Regions from separate parts of the Pantoea sp. X-Soil-ISGK-355 genome, predicted to be linked through region 1. Evidence: riboswitches for the same ligand, from Rfam matches in the RefSeq annotation. Region 1 holds a riboswitch; each other region holds the start of a gene.
The links. Region 1 has a riboswitch for thiamine pyrophosphate ahead of thiB (thiamine ABC transporter substrate binding subunit). Riboswitches for the same ligand answer to the same signal wherever they lie in the genome.

Region 2: another riboswitch for thiamine pyrophosphate. It lies ahead of AC6I8J_RS20780 (FAD-dependent oxidoreductase); the one in region 1 lies ahead of thiB (thiamine ABC transporter substrate binding subunit).
Region 3: another riboswitch for thiamine pyrophosphate. It lies ahead of thiM (hydroxyethylthiazole kinase); the one in region 1 lies ahead of thiB (thiamine ABC transporter substrate binding subunit).

What each region holds. Positions count from the first base shown of each region.
Region 1 is NZ_AP035971.1:735,733-743,585, forward strand. It holds gene thiP (thiamine/thiamine pyrophosphate ABC transporter permease ThiP) at 1-1,318, opposite strand, end outside; gene thiB (thiamine ABC transporter substrate binding subunit) at 1,294-2,280, opposite strand; TPP riboswitch at 2,327-2,429, opposite strand; gene sgrR (HTH-type transcriptional regulator SgrR) at 2,465-4,126, opposite strand; gene AC6I8J_RS03180 (MFS transporter) at 4,380-5,558, shown strand; gene leuD (3-isopropylmalate dehydratase small subunit) at 5,828-6,433, opposite strand; gene leuC (3-isopropylmalate dehydratase large subunit) at 6,437-7,843, opposite strand; gene leuB (3-isopropylmalate dehydrogenase) at 7,848-7,853, opposite strand, start outside.
Region 2 is NZ_AP035972.1:442,877-450,729, forward strand. It holds gene AC6I8J_RS20760 (ASCH domain-containing protein) at 194-607, shown strand; gene AC6I8J_RS20765 (HesA/MoeB/ThiF family protein) at 617-1,585, opposite strand; gene AC6I8J_RS20770 (thiazole synthase) at 1,595-2,353, opposite strand; gene thiS (sulfur carrier protein ThiS) at 2,356-2,553, opposite strand; gene AC6I8J_RS20780 (FAD-dependent oxidoreductase) at 2,537-3,481, opposite strand; TPP riboswitch at 3,613-3,732, opposite strand; gene AC6I8J_RS20785 (ArsR/SmtB family transcription factor) at 3,878-4,192, opposite strand; gene AC6I8J_RS20790 (alkene reductase) at 4,209-5,327, opposite strand; gene AC6I8J_RS20795 (hypothetical protein) at 5,533-6,261, opposite strand; gene AC6I8J_RS20800 (P-loop NTPase family protein) at 6,700-7,245, shown strand; gene AC6I8J_RS20805 (LysE family translocator) at 7,429-7,853, opposite strand, start outside.
Region 3 is NZ_AP035971.1:2,674,873-2,682,725, forward strand. It holds gene AC6I8J_RS12325 (mannitol dehydrogenase family protein) at 1-47, shown strand, start outside; gene AC6I8J_RS12330 (GntR family transcriptional regulator) at 135-821, shown strand; gene thiD (bifunctional hydroxymethylpyrimidine kinase/phosphomethylpyrimidine kinase) at 874-1,674, opposite strand; gene thiM (hydroxyethylthiazole kinase) at 1,661-2,458, opposite strand; TPP riboswitch at 2,493-2,590, opposite strand; gene AC6I8J_RS12345 (hypothetical protein) at 2,889-3,086, shown strand; gene AC6I8J_RS12350 (AEC family transporter) at 3,184-4,143, shown strand; gene ahpF (alkyl hydroperoxide reductase subunit F) at 4,195-5,763, opposite strand; gene ahpC (alkyl hydroperoxide reductase subunit C) at 5,835-6,398, opposite strand; gene AC6I8J_RS12365 (GNAT family N-acetyltransferase) at 6,633-7,088, shown strand; gene apbC (iron-sulfur cluster carrier protein ApbC) at 7,085-7,853, opposite strand, start outside.

The sequences.
Region 1 (7,853 bases):
CGCAGAGTCTGCCATAGCGCTCTGCGACATCCCGCATCGGGTTTTCCAGCACTTTCAGCGCATAGGGAATGGCGATCAGCGCATTGGTAAAGATCACCAGCCCGTCGGCCGACTCGGGCAGGCCGATGGTGGCGTTGAACAACAGGAAAAAGCCGGTGGCGAGCACGATGCCTGGCATCGCCAGAATCAGCATGCCGCTGGTGTCGATAAGGGTTGCCGCCGCCGGGCGCTGACGCAGGCGCAGCTCGCGGCTGCTCCACAGCAGCATCATGGTCAGCACCACACAGAGCAGACCGGCGCCGGTGGCGATGCGCAATGAAGTCAACGTGGCCTGCCACAGTGCAGGCTGTGCCAGCGCGCCTCGCACTCCGCCGTGCAGACCATCGACGATGACCGCCGCCAGTGGAGGCAGCAGCAGGATCAGCGCCAGCAGGATCAGCAGCGCATCAACCAGCTGCGCCCCGCGCGAATCCTGCGGATCGCGCCAGCCGTTCAACTGACTGGTTCCGGCGGGAATCGCCTTGCTGAAGCGCTGGCTGAGCAGCACCAGCGTTACGCAGCAGCCAAGCTGGATCAGCGCCAGCAGTGCAGCGCGTCCGGGATCGTAGTCATAACTCAGCGCCTGGAATATCGCCAGCTCAATGGTCGTCGCCTGCGGGCCGCCGCCCAGCGAGAGCACGGTAGCAAAGCTGGCGAAACAGAGCATGAAGATCAGCGCGCCGGTCGGCAGCAGCTGACGCCGCAGCCATGGCCACTCCAGCAGACGAAAATGGTGCCAGCCGCGCAGGTCGAGCTGTGCCGCCAGCTGACGCTGTTCCGCCGGAATGCTCTCGAGCGCCTGCAGCATCAGGCGGGTCGCCAGCGGCAGGTTAAAGAAGACGTGCGCCAGCAAAATGCCCGATAAACCGTAGGGAGAGAAGTGGTAATCGATCCCTGCCAGCTGGCACAGCTGCGCCAGCCAGCCATTGCTACCGTAGACGGTTAGCAGCCCAAATACCGCCACCAGTACTGGCAGCACCAGCGTCATGGCGCACAAGCGCAGCAGCAGCTGGCGGCCTGGGAAACGACGTCGATAGAGCGCCCGCGCCAGCGGCACCGCAGGCAGCAGCGACAGCAGGGCGGAGAGCAGCGCCTGAGCAAACGAGAATGCGATAACGTGATGCAGATAGTCATCCTGCAGCACGCCGTGTAAGTCCGTGTCCGGCGCGGCGCGCCAGAGTGCACCGAAGGCCAGAAACGCCACAAGTGTCAGTAATGCTGTGGCGAGGGAACCGGGAATCAGCCAGCGCGGCATCAGCGGCTGACGGCGCGTTGCCACTGGCTAATCCAGCCCGAGCGCTGGCTGGCAACCTCTTCCGGCGAGAACTGCAGGGCGGTGGAAGGCACGTCGAGCGCCGCGAAACCGGCAGGCAGCGGCGTGTCGATCACCGGGTACATCCAGTTGCCGGTGGGTATGGTGCGCTGGAAGTCAGGCGAGACCATAAACTTCATGAACTGCTGCGCCAGCGCTGGCTGTTTGCTGCTGGCTAACTGCGCGGCAACTTCAACCTGCAGATAGTGGCCCTCTGCAAACGGCGCGGCGGCATAGTTCTCTTTCTTCTCTTCGATGATGTGGTAAGCCGGAGAGGTGGTGTAGCTCAGCACCAGATCACCTTCGCCCTTGAGGAACAGGCCATAGGCTTCACTCCAGCCTTTGGTGACCGTCACTGTCTTCTGTGCCAGCTTTTGCCATGCCTGCGGTGCCTGATCGCCATAGACTTTCTGCATCCACAGCAATAGACCTAATCCGGGCGTGCTGGTGCGGGGATCTTCGTAGATCACGCGCCACTTCTCCGGGCTGTCGACCAGCTCTTTCAGGCTTTTTGGCGGATTCTTCAGCCGGGTTTTGTCATAGACAAACGCGAAGTAGCCATAATCAAACGGCACGAAGGTGGTGTTGTGCCAGCCATCGGGCAGTTTCAATGTCGAGGTGTCGACCTGACTTTCGGCAAACAGGCCGGTTTTCTGCGCCGACTGCACCAGATTGTTATCCAGCCCCAGCACCACATCCGCTTTACTGTTTTTGCCTTCCATGCGCACGCGGTTCAGCAGCGAGACGCCATCTTCCAGCGTGACGAATTTCAGCTCGCAATTGCACTGGGCTTCAAAGGCTTTTTTAACCGCCGGGCCAGGGCCCCAGTCGGCGGAGAAGGCGTCGTAGGTGTAGACCGTGAGAACCGGCTTGGCCGCCAGAACGGGGGCGGAGAGTAACAGCAGCACCGGCAGAACTTTGTTTAACACTTTGCGCTCCTTCAGGAGAATAGGGGATGAGTCGCAAAGGATCTGAGCACAGAGGCCTCTCAAATCCCTACGTCGGTATTAACCGAATCAGGTTCGACGGGTCTCTCTCAGCTGCTTGCTTGTGGCAGGCCGCACCCCGTTGAGAACGTCACATTCTAGTCATTTCAGCGCCAGGGCGAAAGCGTCACAGCGCCGGTGGCGCGAACCAGGCCGATTTAAAATCAAACCAGCCCAGGGTATTCATCCGCACACCGCGCATGCTGCGCTGGCCTTCCAGCAGCAGCCAGTGGTGAAACAGCGGATGCAGACCGGCTTCTTCGACCAGCTGTTTGCTCCATTCGGCCAGCGGCAGCGTTTTTTCGCGCCAGCGGGCCGCATCGCCGTGCCAGTCGATCGGCAGACAGTGATGCAGTAGCGGAATCTCATAAAGCTGCGCGAACAGCGAATAATTCAGCGGCAGGGTGAAGTTCACGCTGCCCAGCCAGATATCACTTTCCGCGTCGCCCTGATACCAGCTTTCGTAGCTAATCTCACGGGTCTCCAGCGTGACGCCATGCGCTGCCAGCAGCGGACGCAGCGCATTAGCGATGCCTTCATGCTCCACGTGCTGGCTGTACCAGGTCAGCGTCAGGTGCGTTAAGCCAGGCGGTTTTTCCACTGGCGTCAGGTCACGCCGGTGATGCCAGCGCGGCAGCAGGCCATACGCCGGAAACCAGTAACGCTGATAACCGACACCGGCATGATTGAGCAGGGCGATGGGGTTAAAGAGGTAACTGACCCAGCGGCGGACCGCCTCGTTGCTACCCTGCTCTGAACGCTGATCGAACAGCAGATAGTAGCAGCCCTCTTCAAGGCGGCTCTCCTCCTGAATCTCATCAATGCTGTCACCCTGCAGACGGACACCGGCATAGACCAGTTCATCGCTGATGTCGGGCAGTACCCAGATAGAGACATCATCAATCAGGGCGCGAAAACCGAAGTAGTCATCAAACGCTTCGATTTTCAGCTGGCTCTCCTGATTGCGTATCACCCGGTAAGGACCTGTGCCAACCGGCTGGCGGGCAAAATCACGCAGCGTCGGCCATTCGCGCGGCAGGATCATCGCACTGACGCTGCCCAGCAGCCAAGGCAAACCCTCGTCGGGCTGGCTTAAACGAATGTCCAGCGTCCAGGGGGCAGGTAAGTCAATCTGCTCTATATGGGAAAAGAGGGGATGGGTGCGCTGACGCTCCAGCGTGGCGAGCACATCCTCCATCTCCAGTTCTCTGCCGTGATGGAAGCGAATCGCCGGACGCACAAAGAAGCGCCAGTGAAGCGGAGAGGTCTGCTGCCAGTGGTGTGCAATATCAGGTTCAATTTCCCCGTTTTCCTCATTTATGCGCGTCAGGCCGTTGAAAATCTGTCGGGCAATATGCGTTTCCGAGCGCCGCAGCGCCGAACCGGGCAGCAGGTTAAGCAGCGGACGATAGTAGAGCACCCGCAGGATATGCTTGCCCTGCCGGAAACTGCGCCCCAGGTGTGCCCCAATCATCTGCCGCACCTGATTCTTATCGCCCACTAACTGGACCAGTTGATCGATGCGATCCTGTTCCAGCAAATCCTCGGCACGCTGCTGTTGTAAAGCCAGTCCGGTATAGCAGAAGGAGAGCTGTGAACGCTTGCCGCGTCCGGCTTCCGCCTGCCAGATCAGCCAGCCCGCGGCCTGCATCCGGTTGAGCAGATTGCGCATATGGCGGCGCGAGCAGTGCAGCAGGTCAGCCAGTTCGCTGAGGGTAATCTCCTGCGTTTGCCCCTGGCAGCTCTGCCACAGGCGAATGAACTGCTGCTTCAGACGTGATGAGGACATAAAAGGGGAACTCCCGGTGAAAAGCGCTCTGTTTTTTCTGCCCCATTTTAAGAGCAAACTTTGCGCTATGGGAAGAGCGGGAGGCATTCAGCACTGAATGGCGTTCGACCCTCACTTCGCTGTTCAGTGGAGTGCTTTTCTGAGTAGGGTGCATTTACACCGCCAGCAGATGATCTCTGCTGGCTTTTTTCATGTTGCGCGGTATCGTCTACCCTTCTTTTTCCCCTCTGTTTGTTCTGAAAGGGATTTCGCTATGAAATCGCTGTTAACGCGGCAGCGCCGCATCAATCCGGTTTACCTCGCTTTTATGGTCGCCTCGTTCATGCTGGGCATCGCAGGCGCACTACAGGCACCAACACTTAGCCTGTTTCTGACGCGCGAGGTACAGGCGCGGCCCTTCTGGGTCGGGCTGTTTTTCACCATCAATGCGGTGGCCGGTATCGTGGTGAGTATGCTGGTGGCTAAGCGCTCAGACAGTGTTGGCGATCGTCGGCATATTATTCTTTTTTGTTGCCTGATGGCGCTGGTGAATGCGCTGCTGTTTGCCTTTACCCGCCATTATCTGACCCTGCTGACGCTGGGTGTGCTGCTGTCGGCGCTGGCCAGCGTCTCTATGCCTCAGCTGTTTGCGCTGGCGCGGGAGTATGCCGATCAGTCGGCGCGTGAAGCGGTGATGTTCAGTTCGGTGATGCGTGCCCAGCTGTCGCTGGCATGGGTAATCGGGCCACCGTTGTCGTTCGCGCTGGCGCTGAACTACGGTTTTGTGACGCTGTTTATGGTGGCTGCCGCGCTGTTTCTGATCTGTATCCTGCTGGTCTGGTTTACGCTGCCGTCTGTGCCACGCACGCAGCCGCTGATGCAAAGCGGCGGGCTGCCGATAAGCGGCTGGCGCGATCGGGATGTGCGGTTGCTGTTCATCGCTTCCGTCGTGATGTGGACCTGCAACACGATGTATATCATCGATATGCCGCTCTATATCAGCACAACGCTGGGACTGCCGGAGAAGCTGGCCGGTCTGCTGATGGGGACGGCGGCCGGGCTGGAGATTCCGGTGATGCTGCTGGCGGGACATTACGCGCGTCGCATCGGTAAGCGCAGGTTAATGCTGATTGCGGTGGCGGCTGGCGTCCTGTTTTATCTGGGGCTGGTGCTGTTCAACTCCCGCACCTCGCTGATGGTGTTGCAGCTGTTCAACGCGGTGTTTGTCGGAATTATTGCGGGTATCGGGATGCTGTGGTTCCAGGATCTGATGCCCGGGCGGCCCGGTGCGGCGACAACAATGTTTACTAACTCGATCTCGACCGGCATGATTCTGGCAGGGGTGATTCAGGGAACGCTGAGTGAGCGGCTGGGGCATGAGGCGGTTTACTGGCTGGCATTCGGGCTGGCGATTGTGGCGCTGGTGATGTCGGCGCGGGTGCGCGACGTATAAAAGAGAAAGGCGACAGGATGTCACTCCTGGATTTCTGACAAACTCCGATTCGAGGGAGTCTGACCGCAACAACACGCTTTACACGAAGGCAACACGGGCAGAGGAGAAAAGCGTCCCGCGCCATGGACGGCGCGGGACGAGCGGCCAGGGAAGGTTTAATCGACTTTCCGATCTGACCGTGTTGCCTTCGCAGGCTCGATCTCATAGCGGGCCAGAACCGAGATTGCCTGCAACCTCAGGCGACGGGATGTCGCCCTGTTTTAACTCAATCAGCGCAGGAAAGCGGGCTGATTCTGCTCGTACTGAGAAATCGAGGCTTCGTGCTGCAGTGTCAGGCCGATGCTGTCGAGGCCGTTAATCATGCAGTGGCGGCGGAAGCTGTCGAGCTCAAACGGATAGACTTTATCACCTGCGGTGACCGTCTGCGCTTCCAGATCAACCGTGAAGCTGATGCCCGGCTGGGCCGCAACCAGTCTGAACAGCTCATCCACTTCCTCTTCGCTTAATTTCACCGGCAGCAGCTGGTTGTTAAAGCTGTTGCCGTAAAAGATATCGGCGAAGCTCGGCGCAATCACCACGTGAAAACCGAAATCGGTCAGCGCCCAGGGGGCATGCTCACGTGATGAGCCGCAGCCAAAGTTCTCGCGTGCCAGCAGGATGCTGGTGCCTTTGAACGCCGGCTTGTTCAGCACAAAGCCGGGCGTTGGCACGGTGCCCGCGTCATCTTCAAAGCGCCAGTCGTGGAACAGGTGCTGACCGAAACCGGTACGGGTCACCTTCTGTAAAAACTGCTTGGGAATGATGGCATCCGTATCGACGTTCGCGGCGTCCAGCGGCGCAACAATGCCGGTGTGCTGAGTAAATTTATTCGCCATGACTTAAGCTCCTGTCGTCAGTTCACGGATGTCGGCAAAGTGGCCGGTCACGGCAGCCGCCGCGGCCATCGCGGGGCTGACCAGATGGGTACGTCCACCACGGCCCTGGCGACCTTCAAAGTTACGGTTGCTGGTAGATGCGCAACGCTCGCCCGGATTCAAACGGTCATTGTTCATCGCCAGGCACATTGAGCAGCCAGGCAGACGCCATTCAAAGCCCGCTTCCAGGAAGATTTTATCCAGACCTTCCGCTTCAGCCTGCGCTTTTACCGGGCCGGAACCTGGCACCACCATGGCGACCACGCCAGGCGCGACTTTGCGGCCTTTGGCGATGGCGGCGGCGGCACGCAGATCTTCAATACGCGAGTTGGTGCAGGAGCCGATAAAGACTTTATCAATCGCGACATCGGTCAGTCTGATGCCCGGCTGCAGGTTCATGTAGGCCAGCGCTTTTTCCGCGGAGGCACGCTCAACCGGATCGGCGAATGAGGCCGGGTTCGGGATCAGCTGATCAACGGCAATCACCTGACCCGGGTTAGTGCCCCAGGTGACCTGCGGTGCGATCTCTTCAGCATGCAGCGTCACTACCGCATCATACTTCGCGCCTTCATCAGATTTCAGGGTGCGCCAGTATTCAACGGCCTGCTCCCATTTCTCACCCTGGGGTGAGAACTGACGACCTTTCAGGTAGTTGAAGGTAGTGTCATCCGGTGCCACCAGGCCCGCTTTCGCGCCCATCTCAATCGCCATATTGCACAGGGTCATACGACCTTCCATGCTCAGCGCCTGAATAGCCGGGCCGCAGAATTCAACCACATAGCCGGTGCCGCCTGCGCTGCCGGTTTTGCCGATGATCGCCAACACGATATCTTTTGCTGTAATGCCGGTTGACGCCTGGCCCAGCACTTCAATCTTCATGGTTTTCGCGCGACCCTGTTTCAGGGTCTGAGTGGCAAACACATGCTCCACTTCAGAGGTGCCGATACCAAAGGCCAGCGAGCCGAACGCGCCGTGCGTCGCGGTGTGCGAGTCGCCGCAGACAATCGTCATGCCCGGCAGCGTCATGCCCTGCTCAGGGCCGATAACGTGGACGATGCCCTGGAATGGGTGATTCAGGTCATACAGCTGTACGCCAAATTCTTCGCAGTTCTTCATCAGCTCCTGCATCTGAATACGCGCCATCTCGCCCGACGCATTGATATCTTTGGTCTGTGTCGAAACGTTGTGATCCATGGTGGCGAAGGTTTTACCTGGCTGACGGACTTTGCGTCCGTGCGCACGCAGACCATCAAAGGCCTGTGGCGAGGTCACTTCATGAATCAGGTGACGATCGATGTAGAGTAACGGCGTTTCGTTCGGCGCTTCGTGGACGACATGTGCATCAAATAACTTCTGGTATAAGGTTTTCATTTTTTTATTT
Region 2 (7,853 bases), on a different replicon from region 1:
AGAGTATGCCTCTCCTTTGCGATCCAGCACACACCCAAACCCAATATCATGATAATTAAGCCTGTTTTCCCATGAGCAGGCCGGGTAAGCTGTAACGCGCTTAGCAGCATATAAACCGCTGCTGCTTTATCTTAACGGCGACACTGGCCTGCATTTATTCCGGTCAGGCGCTTCTTTCATTAAGGATTTGCGGATGTCGATGACGCTGGAACAACTGCAGGACAAATATCCGGGTGCATTCACAGATGCATTCGTTGATTCCCCGGAATTAGCTAACGAGCTGGCAACGCTGATTATTGCCGGAAAAAAGGTAGCCACCTGCGGTTCGTTACAGAGCTGGCAGGATCAGGAAGTCCTGCCACAGCCGGGCGGCTACACCATTGTTCTGAACGGCGAAAAACGGCCCGTCTGCGTGATCCGCACTACCGGACTGTTCCTGACGCGCTTTGATCGCGTGACGCCCGAGATGGCGATGCTGGAGGGCGAAGGCGATCTCAGCCTCGACCACTGGCGGCAGGAACATCAGCGCTACTTCGAACGTGAAGGCTATTTCCACAGCGAAATGGAGCTGATCTTCGAAACGTTCCAGCTGGTCGAGGTGATCTAAACCCGAACCTTACAGCGTATTTGCCGCCATCAACGCCAGACGCGTAACACCACGCGCGGCGAGGTTCTCAGCCGCCTGAGCTGCACGCATGCCACTGGCACACACCAGTACCACACGCTGATCGGATGGCGGCTGCCAGGCTGCTATCTGCTGCGGCAAAATCCGTAACACCCGTCCGGCCACACTGACCGGCGCTTCTTCGGGACTGCGCAGTTCCACAATGCAATCGTCCTCACTGAGCATCAGCTTATCGATAAACGGGATGCCCGGCACGTCGGGTTCAGGTGCATCATCAAAGCGAAATTGCCTGATGTGCCAGTCCACAAAGTCGCAGTGAATCATGCAGCCGAGCGGCGACGGCGTCAGTTTCAATAACACACTCAGCACCATCTGGGCCTGCATTGCACCCAGCGTCGCTACCGCAGGTCCCATCACGCCCGCCGTATTGCAGTTTCCCGACGCTATCGGCAGTTGAGGAAAGAGCGCACGATAGCCAGGCGCACCGCCGCAGAATCCGCCGACATAGCCTTTGCGACCCAGCACCGAGGCGCAGATCAGCGGCAGACCACGCGGAGAGCAGGCGTCGGAGAGTTGATAGGTGATGGCGAAGTTATCCGCCGCATCCACCACCAGATCGACCCCCTTCAGCGCCTGCGGCAGTTGGCTGGCGCTCAACATCTGAGGATGTACCTCAACGTGGCAGTCAGGATTACGCAGCGCCAGCTCGCGCTGAGCACAGATTGCTTTCGGCTGGCCCACATCCCCGACGCCAAACAGCGTCTGCCGGTGGAGGTTGTGCAGCTCGACCCGATCGCCATCGTAAAGACGAATAAATCCGATGCCCGCTCCGGCCAGCAATGGCAGCAGCGTCGCGCTAAGGCCGCCCGCACCCACTACCAGCACCCTTGCCCCGCTCAGGCGCTGTTGCCCCGCTTCACCAATCTCCGGCAGCATCGCCTGTCGCTGATAACGCGTCATCGCTGCTCCTTAACTGAACTGTGCCAGACCAAAAATGGGCGTAGAAGCTGACGCCATGTCGCGTTGCTCCATCAATCCTGCCTGAAACGCCTCGTACCCGCCGTGGATCGCGGCGGCAAAGGCACCCGCCATGCGCACCGGATCGCGTGCTTTCGCTACCGCCGTGTTAAGCAGCACGCCATCAAAACCCATCTCCATCGCCTGTGCCGCCTGGCCTGGCGCACCGATGCCCGCATCAATAATCAGCGGCACACCTTTAAACCACGCACGCATGGCGCGTAGTCCCTCTATATTGCGCAGCCCCTGGCCGGAACCAATCGGCGCGCCCCAGGGCATCAGCACTTCACAACCCGCTTCCAGCAGTTTCTCGCCAACGATCAGATCTTCGGTAGTGTAGGGAAAGACCTGAAAGCCATCAGCACAGAGGATTCGGGCCGCTTCAACCAACGCAAAGGGATCGGGCTGCAGCGTGTCGGCATGACCAATCACTTCCAGCTTAATCCAGGGCGTGTCGAACAGTTCACGCGCCATCTGCGCCGTCGTCACCGCCTCTTTCACCGTGTGGCAGCCTGCGGTATTCGGCAGAATCCGTTTATTGAGCTGCTGCAACAGCGTGCGAAAGGCACCGCCTTCGCTGCCTTCACGACGCAGACTGACGGTAATGATCTCCGCACCGGATGCATCGATCGCCTGATGCAGAATGTCCGGTGACGGATAGCCGGCGGTGCCGAGCAGAAAGCGTGATTGCGGGGCAAATTGATAGAACATGGTTAACCTCCCTGCATCGGTGACAGGATTTCCAGCTGGCTGCCCGGCTCAAGCTGCTGGCTGGCATAACGGCTGCGCGGCACAAACTCACCGTTCAGCGCAGTGGCGACGGTGCGCGGGTCAATCTGCTGCTCCGCCATAAGTTCCGCCAGCGTGATTGCGCTGGTTTCAATCATGCGTCCATTAAGTTGAACTCGCATGAGTCATCTCCTGAGTGAGTTGCAGCATGAGTTTTTCAGCCATGATCGGGGCCAGTAAAAAGCCGTGGCGGTACAGCCCGTTTAACGAGAAGCGGCCATTTTCATAGCGGACTTCCGGCAGGTTCTGACGGTAGGCGGGACGCAGACCGGTGCCACTCTCCACGATGCGCGCTTCAGCCAGCGCCGGATGCAGGCTGTAAGCCGCGCTCAGCAACTCCATCATCGCCCTGCCGCTGATCGGGCTGCTGTCGTGACTTTCGACCATGGTGGCTCCGAGCATGAAGTGGCCTCCGGCACGCGGCACCAGATAGCAGGGAAAGCGCGGATGCAGCAGACGGACCGGACGGGAGAGCTGTACGTCGGTTGATTGCAGGATCAGCATTTCGCCCCGCACGGCGCGCAGGGCGGGCTGATGATCAAGAGCGTGAATGCCGCGGCAGTCGATAATTTTGCCACCGGGTTTACCGCTGTGAAAGGGTACGCCAGCCTCCTGCAGTGTGGCGCGCAGTTGCTGCAGTGCGCCGCGCGGATCAAGATGCGCCTCTGCAGCAAAGAACAGGCCACGGGCGAAACGATTTTCCAGCGCCGGTTCGATGTCACCGGGCGCAACCCACCGATGCTGCTCCGTCATGCTGGCGAAGCGCGTCAGTTCGCGACTGTCTCGCGGCGGCGCAACCACCAGCGTGCCCTGCTGCTCAACGCCATCAACGCGTTGCGCCCACCAGCCCGCCGCATGCTGGCCCCATTCGATCACCTGCGGCGGCGCGCTTTCCGCTTCGCACCAGGGCGCAAGCATACCGCCCGCCCAGTGCGAGGCGGCACGACAGTCCGGCTGCGTAATAATTTCGACGGATTCTCCCCGCTCCCTGAGCAGTGTGGCGACGCACAGCCCGGCGACGCCGCTGCCGATCACCGACCAGCGGCTCATGGTGTCCACCGGAGAGGAAGAAAGAGGTTCAGGATGAGATAGTTCACTTTGGCCTCGTTATCAGTTAACGAAGACCCGTGATACGGAGGGAAAAGGCAGAGACGTCGCGAACGCGCCCCTGCGGCAAGTATCGGATGCGATACCCGTCTTCCTACGCCAGTATCAACTGGGTCAGGTTCTAAGGGTCGCTAAGCCGCGCACTACGCTATTAGCCTCTCAGTCTCTCTGGCGAGACTCCCCTGACGGCTTTAGTTGTAAGTTAAGCGGGCAGCTTCGTCAAGCCGCATGCGTGAAGACGCGCCAGAAATTCGGAGGATATGTGCAGGCGTTTACTGTGAGTGCAAAGGCTATGCATTCGCATATGAGAAAAGAGAGATGTGTTAAACGGCAGGTGCTCTAAAGCGCCTGCAGCGATTGTGTCACCACGTCGGTTATTTCACGAATACGCAATTCAGCGCGGCGATAGTAGGTCCATTTCCCGACTTTGCTGGCTTCGACCAGTCCCGCATTGTGCAGGGCTTTCAGACATAACGAGGTAGCGGGCTGTGATAAGCCCGCCTTGTCCTGGATGAGGGTGGCACAGACACCATACTGAGCGAAGGGATAGAGCTGCGAATAGCCCGCAAACGCTTCGTCAGGATTTTTAAGCCACTTCAGTACTGCCACTCTGGTCGGGTTGGACAGTAACTTCAGGGCATTTTCGGGGGACATGCCGCCTCACATAAGATCAGGATTGAAAAACAGGATAGTCAGTATAGCCTTTCTCAGTGCCGCCATACAGGGAGGCGTTGTCGACCTCATTCAGCGGATAGCCCGATTTAATGCGCGCAGGCAAATCGGGATTCGCGATAAACGAGCGGCCAAAACCCGCCAGGTCGCCCCAGCCGTTATCCAGCATACGCTGTGCTTTTTCCGCCGTGTAGCGACCGGAATAGATGATCGGCGATCGGAATGCTTCCCTCAGCGCAACCCGGAAACACTCTGGCATATCCGGGCTATTATCCCAGTCCGCTTCGGCAATAGAGAGATAACCAACTTCCAGCTCATTCAGAAGCTGAGCGGCGCGGATGTAGGTTGCGTGGGGATCGCTTTCAACCAGGCCAAGATAGACGCGCTCTTCGTCGGTACTCGAAAACAGCGGCGCAAACCGCACGCCAACACGGTGGCTGCCAAATACCGAGCTGACCGCCTCAACCACTTCACGCAGAAAACGCAGACGATTCTCTGCTGAACCACCATATTCATCCGTACGGAAGTTGGTGTGCTCCGAAATAAACTGGTTAATCAGATAACCGTTGGCGGAATGCAGTTCCACACCGTCAAAACCCGCCTCTTTTGCATTTTCCGCTGCGCGTCGGTAAAGCGCCACGATCTCTTTTACTTCCGCGTTGGTCAGTACCCGTGGTTCGCTGGGTGCGGTCAGTATCCCGGCACCGGGTCCGGTTTCAATAAATACCCGGACGTTATCAGCCGCGATGGCTGAAGGGGCAACGGGTGCCTGTTTACCGGGCTGAAGCTCATTGTGAGAGACGCGACCAACATGCCAGAGCTGACAGAAAATCGTTGCGCCTTCCTGATGTACCGCCTCTGTCACCTTTTTCCAGCCAGCGATCTGAGCGTCGCTGTGGATCCCCGGCGTCCATGCATAGCCCTGCCCGCGAGGTTCAATCTGGGTGCCTTCGGTGATCATCAGTCCCGCGCTGGCACGCTGGCGGTAATACTCCACCATCAACTCGCCGGGAATATTGCCCGGCTGTTCACTGCGACAACGCGTCAGCGGCGGCAATACAATGCGGTTACGAAGCGTGAGATCGCCCAGGTTCAGGGGGGTAAAAAGTGACGGCATAACAAAAGGTCCTCTGATGTGTAAGAGGCGCCATTATATTTACACATTTAAATTTGTAAATGTGTAATCAGTGCTTTTTGTTTTAGTCGGGTTTATCAGAGTGTCTCATCATACTAAACAGCCTCATCGTAGCAATCCTGCCGACGCGACGCTCAGGATGGCTTTATTGTCACGAAAGAGCCGCCAGCCGCAGGTTCATCACCTTTTAAGCTATGTATTTATCAGCGAACGCCTGCCACTGCTGGCGATAAACCTCCAGCTGTTTAAGTGCGTCATCGATTGAGGGTTGCGATTTGTTGCCCGGATTCGGTGTGGAACGAATCACATCAGCAAACGCACTGAAAATGGCGTTCATGTCACTGCCCGATTTTGTCGCTTCGAACATCCTGGCCCGTTCATTCTGTGGCCGCGCGGTGCCGCTCTTTACCTGGTTGAGATAATCACGCGCAGCCGCCACGATTTCGCGGGTGCCATATTGATGCGCAATATCCAGCCTCTGCTGTGCCCCCAGCAGCGTGCGCTCTTCGCGGAATGCCACTTTACCGTCGATCATCTCATCAACAATGCCCGTCGCCTGCTCCCACTTGTCCTCCGGAACATATTTCTCAATAAGTTTGTGCAGTTTCACTTGCGTTAACGTTATTGCCATCGCTTCAGAGGTATCGCTGTTATCGTACTGATTTTGTCCCACCTGACCTTCAGCGAGCACCTGATGAAGTGCGCCCGCAAACTCATCCATACTGGCCTGGGTGTTATCTGTCGTCATGTCCACCAGGGGCCGGAATGTCCTTGCATCCCAGTTAGTATAGGGATCATTGAAAAGCGCATAGCCGAGGTTAAACGTGGGTCCCTGATTAGCGGATCGACTTGTCAGCAGACCTTTCAGATTTATATCCTGCTGTTCAGCTGAGACAGGATCAGCTACGACCTGCATCAGGCGGTCTCTTGCCGCCTGAGAGATGTTAACTACAGCGTCAGGAAGCGTTTTTCCGGTAATTGACTCGGTATTGACGCCTGAAGATGGTTTGATTACACCGGAAGTAGCATAGCTATTTGCCACGCCGTCTGTAAGTCCATTGATTAACACCATAATGCCCTCTACGGTTTGATGAATTGAGTAATTAATCGGCAGGATGTAACAAACCTTTACCGTGAAAAATACAATCCGTAAGGCGGGTGACTTCTTTGAAAATCAGATCATCAGGTTCGCTTTGGCATAACTTTGATTCATAATGCCTTCAGAAACCCTTATTTTCGCCTCCTGCAGGTCAACACATTCCATATAAGATTAAAAACTTGCGAAATGCATAGAAAAGCATCATGTCAGCAGGCCGTTATTCCTTTCAGACAAGGCAAATTCAAAGGACATATTATGAATAGTGCACTGACTTTAGAGGCGCTGGGACCACGTATTTGTATTATGGGTCCTTCAAACAGCGGTAAATCCACCTTAGCAGAGGCTATTTCCCGCAAAACGAATTTACCTGTTGTTCATCTTGATCAACTTCACCATCTTCCAGGTAGTCAATGGATTCCCAGAGCGCCGGAAGCATTTCGCCATTTGCATGCGGATGCAGTGAGTCAGGAAAAATGGGTGATGGAGGGAAATTATACAAAATGCATTGAGGAACGATTTGCTCATGCCACGGGATTGATTCTTCTGGATGTAAAAGTGACCGTGGCACTGCTGCGTTATATTCGCAGGTGTTATTCATCCACACCGCGAATAGGGGGTCTCGGCATCAGCAGAGAGTCCGTAAGCCTGGAGATGCTTAAATATATTGTTCGTACTGCCCCGCAGAATCGTAAGTACCATCAGACGCTTTACGATCAGGTCAGATTGCCAAAAGTTCTGCTTAATTCTCCGCACGAGATTAAAGCCTGTTCAGAATACTGGGGCTTACAGTTAAAAAAATAAGTAAACCCACACCGCTTCGATAAATCACCCATCTATAAGCTCGTCAGCAAGTCAGCGCGATAACCTGTTGGTTTACGCCATGACATTATCAGGGTTGCATCGCCTGCTGCCGCTCCGGCTCATCATCTGATCGTTCCTCGTAAGGAGTCAAAACGGATGACGCTCCGTCATCATTAGCCGTAATTAGTTACGGCTGAAGACCAGTTTCAATCCTGCCAGCGCAAAGCAACAGGCTAGCAGCGCATCCAGCCCGCGACGAATTCGACGGTAAAAAGCGCTCATTACAGCCGTCGAAAATAGCAAAGCATAACCACCGAATACAACCATGCAGATCGCCGCACAGCCGCAGATAATCATTGGTAACGTCGAGGTGACCGCTTGGGGTTTAAGGGCAAATGACATAATCGCCACCCAGGTCAGAATCGCTTTGGGGTTGCCGATATGCATCAGGATACCCTGACGGAACAGGCTACCATAAGCGACCCGGGCATCGCTGGTTTTAAACTCTCCGGCTTCCGTACGGCGTAACGCAGATTTACCGGCTTTAAACGCCAGCCAGAGCAAATATAATCCGCCGCCAATTTTCAACGCAATCAGCAGTTGAGCAA
Region 3 (7,853 bases), 1.9 Mb from region 1:
CCCAGGGCGCGCGTGCTACAGTGCATCAGTGTCTCAACCGCGGCTAAAAGCGCTGGCGCAGACGCAGCGCGCTGATTAGACTGACACTTTCCCATCGCGCTGGCCCCGGTCAGCCGTAATATGGATATTGCTGCATGTCGATCGCCTATACCATTACTACCAGCGAACCGGTAAATCAGCAGATTTACCGTTATCTGCGCAAAGATATTGTTACCTGCGCAATTCAGCCAGGTTCGCTGCTCTCTGAAAAAGAGGTCTCAGCACGCTTCAACGTCTCACGCCAGCCGGTGCGTGAAGCGTTCATAAAGCTGGCTGAAGCCGGACTGGTACAGGTATTGCCGCAGCGCGGCACCTTCGTGCGCAAAATCTCCGCTAAACGTGTCGCGGATGGCCGGTTTATCCGTGAGGCGGTGGAAGTGTCGGTAGTGCGGCGGGCAGCGGTGGAGATTGACGATCCCGCCCTGATGGCACTGGAACATAATCTGCAGCTGCAGCGCATGGCCGCTGAGCGGCATGACAGCCAGGCTTTCCTCACTCTGGACGATGAGTTTCATCGCCTGATCGCTGAAAGCATTGACTGCAAGCTCGCCTGGGAGACGGTGGAAAACATAAAAGCGGCTATGGACAGGGTGCGGTTTCTGACGCTGAGTGAAGTCTCACCACCGGAGAGGCTGATTGAGCAGCATGAAGAGATTTTTGCCGCGCTGAAGCGCCATGACGCCGATGCCGCCGAAGCGGCGATGCGTCGTCACCTGCAGGAGATGATCTTCTCAATCACCCCGATTGCCGAGCGTAACAGCGCCTGGTTTGAAGCGCCCTGAAACGGAAACTGCCCGCACCGCCTGATTACCAGGTCGATGCGGACCTTCGCCGTCACCACCACTGATGAAAATGGTGCACCGGTCCGATGCCGTTCCCGACCTCCAGCGAATCCGCCTGTAACAGCGCCTGCTGCAACCAGTTTTTCGCTTCCTCAATCGTCTCTGCCCAGTCAGTATGGCGCGGACGTAACGCGGCTAAGGCGGCCGACAGCGTGCAGCCGGTGCCATGGGTATGACGGGTATGCACGCGTGGCGTGCTGAATCGCTGTTCCGCTGAGTGAGTAATCAGCCAGTCCGGACTCTCCGACGCCGCCAGATGACCGCCCTTCATCAGCACGGCCTGACAGCCGAGTGCCAGCAAGGCCCGCCCCTGCTCGCGCATCTCTGCCTCATTGGTGGCGATAGCGCAATCCAGCAACGCCGCCGCTTCCGGCAGATTTGGCGTGATCAGCGACACCTGCGGTAATAACTGCTCCCGTACGCTGGCCACGGCGTCTGGCGAAAGCAGCGCATCACCACTTTTCGCGACCATGACCGTATCCAGCACGACAAACGGGATCTCAGCACGCCTCAGCCGGGCTGCAACCTGTTCCACAATGGCCGTTTCAGACAGCATGCCGATTTTTGCGCTGTCGATACGCACATCATCCAGTACCGAATCGAGCTGGGCGGCAACAAAGTCAGGCGCAATGCGATAAACCGACTGCACGCCCTGGGTGTTTTGTGCCACCAGCGCGGTAATCACACTGGTGCCGTAGGCACCCAGAGCTGAGAAGGTTTTCAGATCGGCCTGGATGCCCGCGCCGCCACTGGGATCGGTACCGGCAATCGTCAGAGCATTAATGCGCTTCATGCTCTACCTCCAGCGTCCAGAGTGCATCAATAAACGCCGTGACAAAGCTGCCGGGTCCGGCTGCCTGCGCCGCTGCCTTTTCACCCGACAGGGCCATTATCTGACAGGCCGCCGCCACGTTCATCAGCCGATCGCCTGGCAGAGCAGTGAATCCCGCCACTACAGCAGAAAGTGCGCAGCCGGTTCCGACCACGCGCGTCATTAACGGGCTTCCACCGGTTATGGCAAGGAGTCGCCGGCCGTCGGTGGCGTAGTCCACTTCACCGGTGACGACCACAAGCGTGCTCCAGGTTTCCGCGAGCTGTTGGGCCGCATTGAGTGCTGCATCCGCCTGATGCAGCGTGTCGACACCGCGCCCGCCGCCGGCCTGTTGTGCCAGCGCCAGAATCTCTGACGCATTTCCCCGAATCACCGCCGGTTGCTGGCTGAGCAGTTGCTGACAGAAGTCGCTGCGCAGCGTCAGCGCGCCGACGGCAACCGGATCGAGTGTCCAGGGGGTGCCCGCCTGATTAGCCGCGATAACGGCAGCCTGCATCGCCTGCTGGCGCTCGCGGGTTAACGTGCCCACGTTAATCAGCAACGCATCGGCAAAGCGGCCGAACTGTGCCGCTTCGTCAGCATCGATCACCATTGCCGGTGAGGCATTGAGCGCGAGTAACACATTGGCAGTGAAGTTCTGGACCACGTCATTGGTCATGCAGTGCACCAGCGGTGACTGACGGCGGAAAGTGTGCAGAACGGGCGCGAAGTGCGCAGCAGAAAGGTGTTGAGATTGATGTGTCATCGTAGCTCCCAACCGGCGAACAAGAAGGCGAATGCGGTCAGGCATCAGACTTCCCTACGCTGGCATTATCCAGATCAGGTAATACGGGTATTTCTCAGCCTTCATTTAAGAAGGGCACCCCGAGTCGTGTTACGGCTTGCAGCATAGGCAAGCCGTACTGTTAAAGCAAGCCTGGAAAATAATCGGAACTGAAACAATTCACATGATCCCGATCAACTCTCAGCAGTACAAAAAAAGGCTTAATGCTGCGGGCTATCGGAATACCTCTTTATAAGTAGAAGTGTTTATTACCCTGATGAGTAATATTTCCCGCAGTGACTCTGGTGACCCCATAATAACTAACCTGCTCGCAGCATTATCGTAAAAAACACGTTATTTCATGGAGTTAAAAAACTTCTGAAGCGGAACTTCATACTATTCAGGACGTATGATGCGATTTTTAGCGCTTATTCCACACCGTCATCGATGGCAGGAGATTAATATTGAACGCAAGGGTGCCGTGGCACCCAATGGCAGACAGTACCTCTCCACCTATCTTTCCGCCCGCTGCACAGGCTGTGGCGAAATTATTCACCGGGTCTATTATCGGGATATCAGTGACAGACAGGCACGCCGCTGGTTAGGTTAGTGTCCGGGCAACGGTCATTCCAGACACAGTTCAAGTTAACAGTTAGTTAGCAATTTGTTAGTCTGGTAACTAATCATCGCCTGACCAGACTCTCTCTATGCCACTGCTGTTTGAAAGCTTAAGCCATCAAATTTATCTGTCAGCCCCGCTGTTTATCCTGATCCTGCTGGGATACTGTCTGACGCGCCTCGGAAAATGGCCCGCCAGCATCAGCGAAGGGATGAACCGCTTTGTATTTAACGTCGCACTGCCCTGCATGCTGTTTCGGGTGATGAGCACCTTCTCGCAAAGTCCGCCGGTGGATGCGCGCCTGTTGCTGGCCTTCTTCGGCAGTTGCCTGCTGGTGTTTATCGTGGGGCGACTGCTGGCAACAAGGCTGTTCAATCTGGATGGCGTAGCGGCGTCGGTTTTTGCGCTGGGCGGCATCTTTTCCAATAACGTGATGCTGGGGATCCCGGTGGCCACAGTACTGCTGGGGCCAGAAGCCCTGCCCCCGGTGGCGCTGGTTCTGGTATTTAACAGCCTGATCCTCTGGACCTTACTCACCGTTTCGGTCGAATGGGCGAAACAGGGCAGCTTCTCGCTGGAAGGCGTGTGGCGCACCCTGATTGGGGTAGTAAAGAATCCACTCATCATCGGCATTCTCAGCGGGACGGCCTGGAGTTTTCTGCAGCGTCCTTTGCCGATGCTGGCCGCAGAACCGTTAAAGATGCTGGCTTCACTGGCCGCGCCCCTGTCGCTGGTGACGCTGGGCATGAGCCTGGCGCATTATCGGGTGCGGGAAGGACTTAAAGAGAGCTATACCCTCTGCCTGCTGAAGCTGGTGCTGCAGCCGATGACGGTATGGGCTATCGCGTGGCTGACCGATTTGCCACCGCTGGAGAGTAAAGTGGTGGTACTGCTGGGATCGATGGCAGTCGGGGTTAACGTCTATCTGATGTCGCAGAAGTTCAATGTCATTACCGGCCCGGCGGCGGCGAGTATGCTGTTTTCAACGGTATTTGCGGCGGTGACGACGCCGATATGGATGATGCTGATGACACTGGCGGGCTATTAAAAAAGCCCCTCAGCAGGCGTGCTGAAGGGCTATTGTCTGGCTAACTAAATGTTATTCAGCCGATTTGGTACGAATCAGATAGTCAAACGCGCTCAGTGAGGCTTTAGCACCTTCACCACTGGCGATGATGATCTGTTTGTACGGCACGGTGGTGCAGTCGCCCGCAGCAAACACGCCCTTCAGGCTGGTTTCGCATTTACCATCGATGATGATCTCACCCATTTTGTTGCGCTCAACCGCGCCTTCCAGCCACGGGGTGTTCGGCAGCAGACCGATCTGAACGAAGATACCGGAGAGCGGCAGCTCGTGGGTGGTCTGCGTCGTACGGTCGATATAGTGCAGGCCGGTCACTTTGGTGCCGTCGCCTTTCACTTCAGTGGTCTGCGCGTTCAGGATCACATCAACGTTCTTCAGGCTGCGCAGCTTATCCTGCAGCACCTGATCGGCGCGCATCTCACCGGCAAACTCCAGCAGCGTAACGTGTTCAACGATACCGGCCAGATCGATGGCCGCTTCCACGCCGGAGTTACCGCCGCCGATCACCGCTGTGCGTTTGCCTTTGAACAGCGGACCATCGCAGTGTGGGCAGTAGGTCACGCCTTTGGTGCGATACTCTTCTTCACCCGGCACGCCCATGTTACGCCAGCGTGCGCCGGTCGCCAGGATGATGCTGCGGGATTTCAATACTGCGCCGGAGGCGGTTTCGATGGCGTGCATTCCGCCCTCTTTCGCTGCCGGGATCAGTTTGATGGCGCTCTGGCTTTCAATGACGTCCACGTTGTAATCATCCACGTGTGCGCGCAGTGAACCGGCCAGTTTTGCCCCTTCGGTTTTCGGTACGGAGATATAGTTTTCGATATCGACCGTGTCAAGCACCTGGCCGCCAAAACGCTCACCCAGCAGGCCGGTACGGATGCCTTTACGTGCTGAGTAGATGGCTGCCGCTGCGCCCGCCGGACCACTGCCGATAATCAGGACTTCATACGCGTCACGCTTGTTCAGCTCTTCTGCCGCACGTTTATCCGCATTGGTATCCACTTTGCTGACGATTTCCGCCAGGCTCATGCGACCCTGACCAAACTCTTTACCATTGAGGTAAACCGCTGGCACGCCCATCACGTTACGTTCCTGAATCTCGTTCTGGAACAGGCCACCGTCGATAGCGGTGTGGCTGATGCGCGGATTAATCACCGCCATAAGGTTCAGCGCCTGTACGACGTCAGGGCAGTTATGGCATGAGAGTGAATAGTAAGTTTCGAAATGGAAGTCACTGTCCAGCGCCGCGATCTGATCCAGCAGGCTCTGTGCTTCTTTCGACGGATGCCCACCGGTCTGTAACAGCGCCAGCACCAGTGAGGTAAATTCGTGGCCCAGTGGGGAACCGGCAAAACGCGGGCCGCTGTTCGAACCTGGGTTAGTGATCAGAAATGAGGGCTTACGCACCTGACGATCGTTCTCTTCGCGGAAGCTGACTTTGTCAGACAGGCCGGCGATATCAACCAACAGTTCACGAATCTCGGTTGATTTTGCACCCTCATCCAGGGTGGCGATCAACTCAACAGGTTTGGTTAATTTCTCAAGGTAAGCCTTGAGCTGCGTCTTCAAATTTGTGTCGAGCATAGTGATATCCTGGTCAAAAAATCGGGTGCCGCAGCACCCGATTGGAGAATGGTCGAAAGGGCGAAGCGGAATTAGATTTTGCCAACCAGGTCCAGAGACGGAGCCAGAGTTGCATCACCTTCTTTCCATTTAGCCGGGCACACTTCACCTGGGTGAGAAGCCACGTACTGAGCCGCTTTCACTTTGCGCAGCAGGTCAGAGGCGTCACGGCCAATGCCTTCAGCAGTGATTTCGATGGCCTGGATAACGCCTTCCGGGTCAACGATGAACGTACCGCGGTCAGCCAGACCTTCGTCTTCACGCATGATTTCGAAGTTACGGGTCAGCGCGCCAGTCGGGTCACCAATCATCGCGTACTGAATTTTCGCGATGGTGTCTGAAGAACCGTGCCAGGCTTTGTGGGTAAAGTGGGTGTCGGTAGAAACGGAGTAGATATCTACGCCCAGTTTCTGGAATTCTTCGTAGTGGTCAGCCACGTCGCCCAGTTCGGTCGGGCAGACGAAGGTGAAGTCAGCTGGATAGAAGAAGAACACACTCCATTTACCTTCAACGTCTTTCTCGGTTACGTCGATGAATTCGCCGTTTTTGAATGCTGCGTTTTTGAACGGCTTGATTTTGGTATTGATAATAGACATCTGTGGCCTCCGTTAAAATATGTGATGCAGGTTACATAATTTTCGGGCCAACATCTAATACGCGGTCGTTATCAATCTGATAAACGAAAGCTATCAAACGCTGAAAGCCTGATGCTCTCTGGCCCGGCAGGCAGTGTACAGCGATTTTCGTGACATTTAACCCGCTTTATCTTTTCGCCTGTCTTCGCGAATCACTGCTAGTTTTGTAAGACCGGATTATAAGGGAGCTGACCTGTGGAGATTCGTCCGTTTACGGAAGCCGATCGTCCTTTCCTGCGCACGCTGTTTCTGGCGGCGCGACGACACAACTGGCGCTGGCTTGACGGCAGCGAGTGGCAGCTGGAAGATTTTGATGGCGTGATTCTGGGCGAAACCGTGCTGGTCGCGGAAGCAGAGGGGCAGCGTGTCGGATTTGCCGGGCTGCTGGAGAACGACAACTTCCTGCACAGTCTTTATGTCGATCCTGACTGGCAGGGACGCGGCGTGGGCAGCGCTTTACTGGAAGCAGTCGAAGCGCGCTTTACCTCAACCGGCGCGCTGAAGTGCCTGCAGAAGAACAAAGCGGCACAGGCGTTTTACCTGAAACACGGCTGGAAAATGATTTCACAGGGCGAAGGTGAGCACGGCGGCTACGTGTTGATGCATTACCCGCTGGCCTCACACTATGCCAGCGGGTCGGGTCGGGCTTAAAGCGCGCGGAAGGCGATGTCGCCGGGGATGACTTCGCCCTGCCAGTAAAGCTGAGCCGCAACGCGTCCGGCCAGCTGGCGATAGAGCGCGGTAAATTCGCTGTCGGGACGACGAATCACCGTCGGTTCACCTTCATCAAGATCTTCGCGCAGGTCAATGTGCAGCGGCAGCTGGGCCAGCAGCTGTGTCTGGTAATCCTCCACCAGTTTCTGCGCGCCGCCGGTGCCAAAGATGGGCTCGTGGAAGCCACACTGACTGCAGATATGCAGGCTCATGTTTTCCACCACGCCGAGCACCGGCACATTGACCTTTTCAAACATCACCAGCCCTTTGCGGGCATCAATCAGGGCGATGTCCTGCGGTGTCGTCACCACCAGCGCACCGGTGACCGGCACGTTCTGCGCCAGCGTCAGCTGAATGTCGCCGGTGCCGGGCGGCATATCCAGCACCAGATAATCCAGCTCCGGCCACAGCGTTTCGTTGAGCAGTTGCATCAGCGCTTTGCTGGCCATCGGCCCGCGCCACACCATCGCATTGTCATCCGTGACCAGATAACCAATGGAGTTGGTGGCCAGCCCGTGCGCCATGATCGGTGCCATATGGGTGCCATCCGGCGAGGTTGGCCGATGAGCCTGAGTGCCGAGCATGTTCGGCACAGACGGGCCGTAGATATCAGCGTCCAGAATCCCGACCCGCGCGCCTTCTGCTGCCAGCGCAAGCGCCATGTTTACGGCGGTGCTGGATTTTCCCACGCCGCCTTTGCCG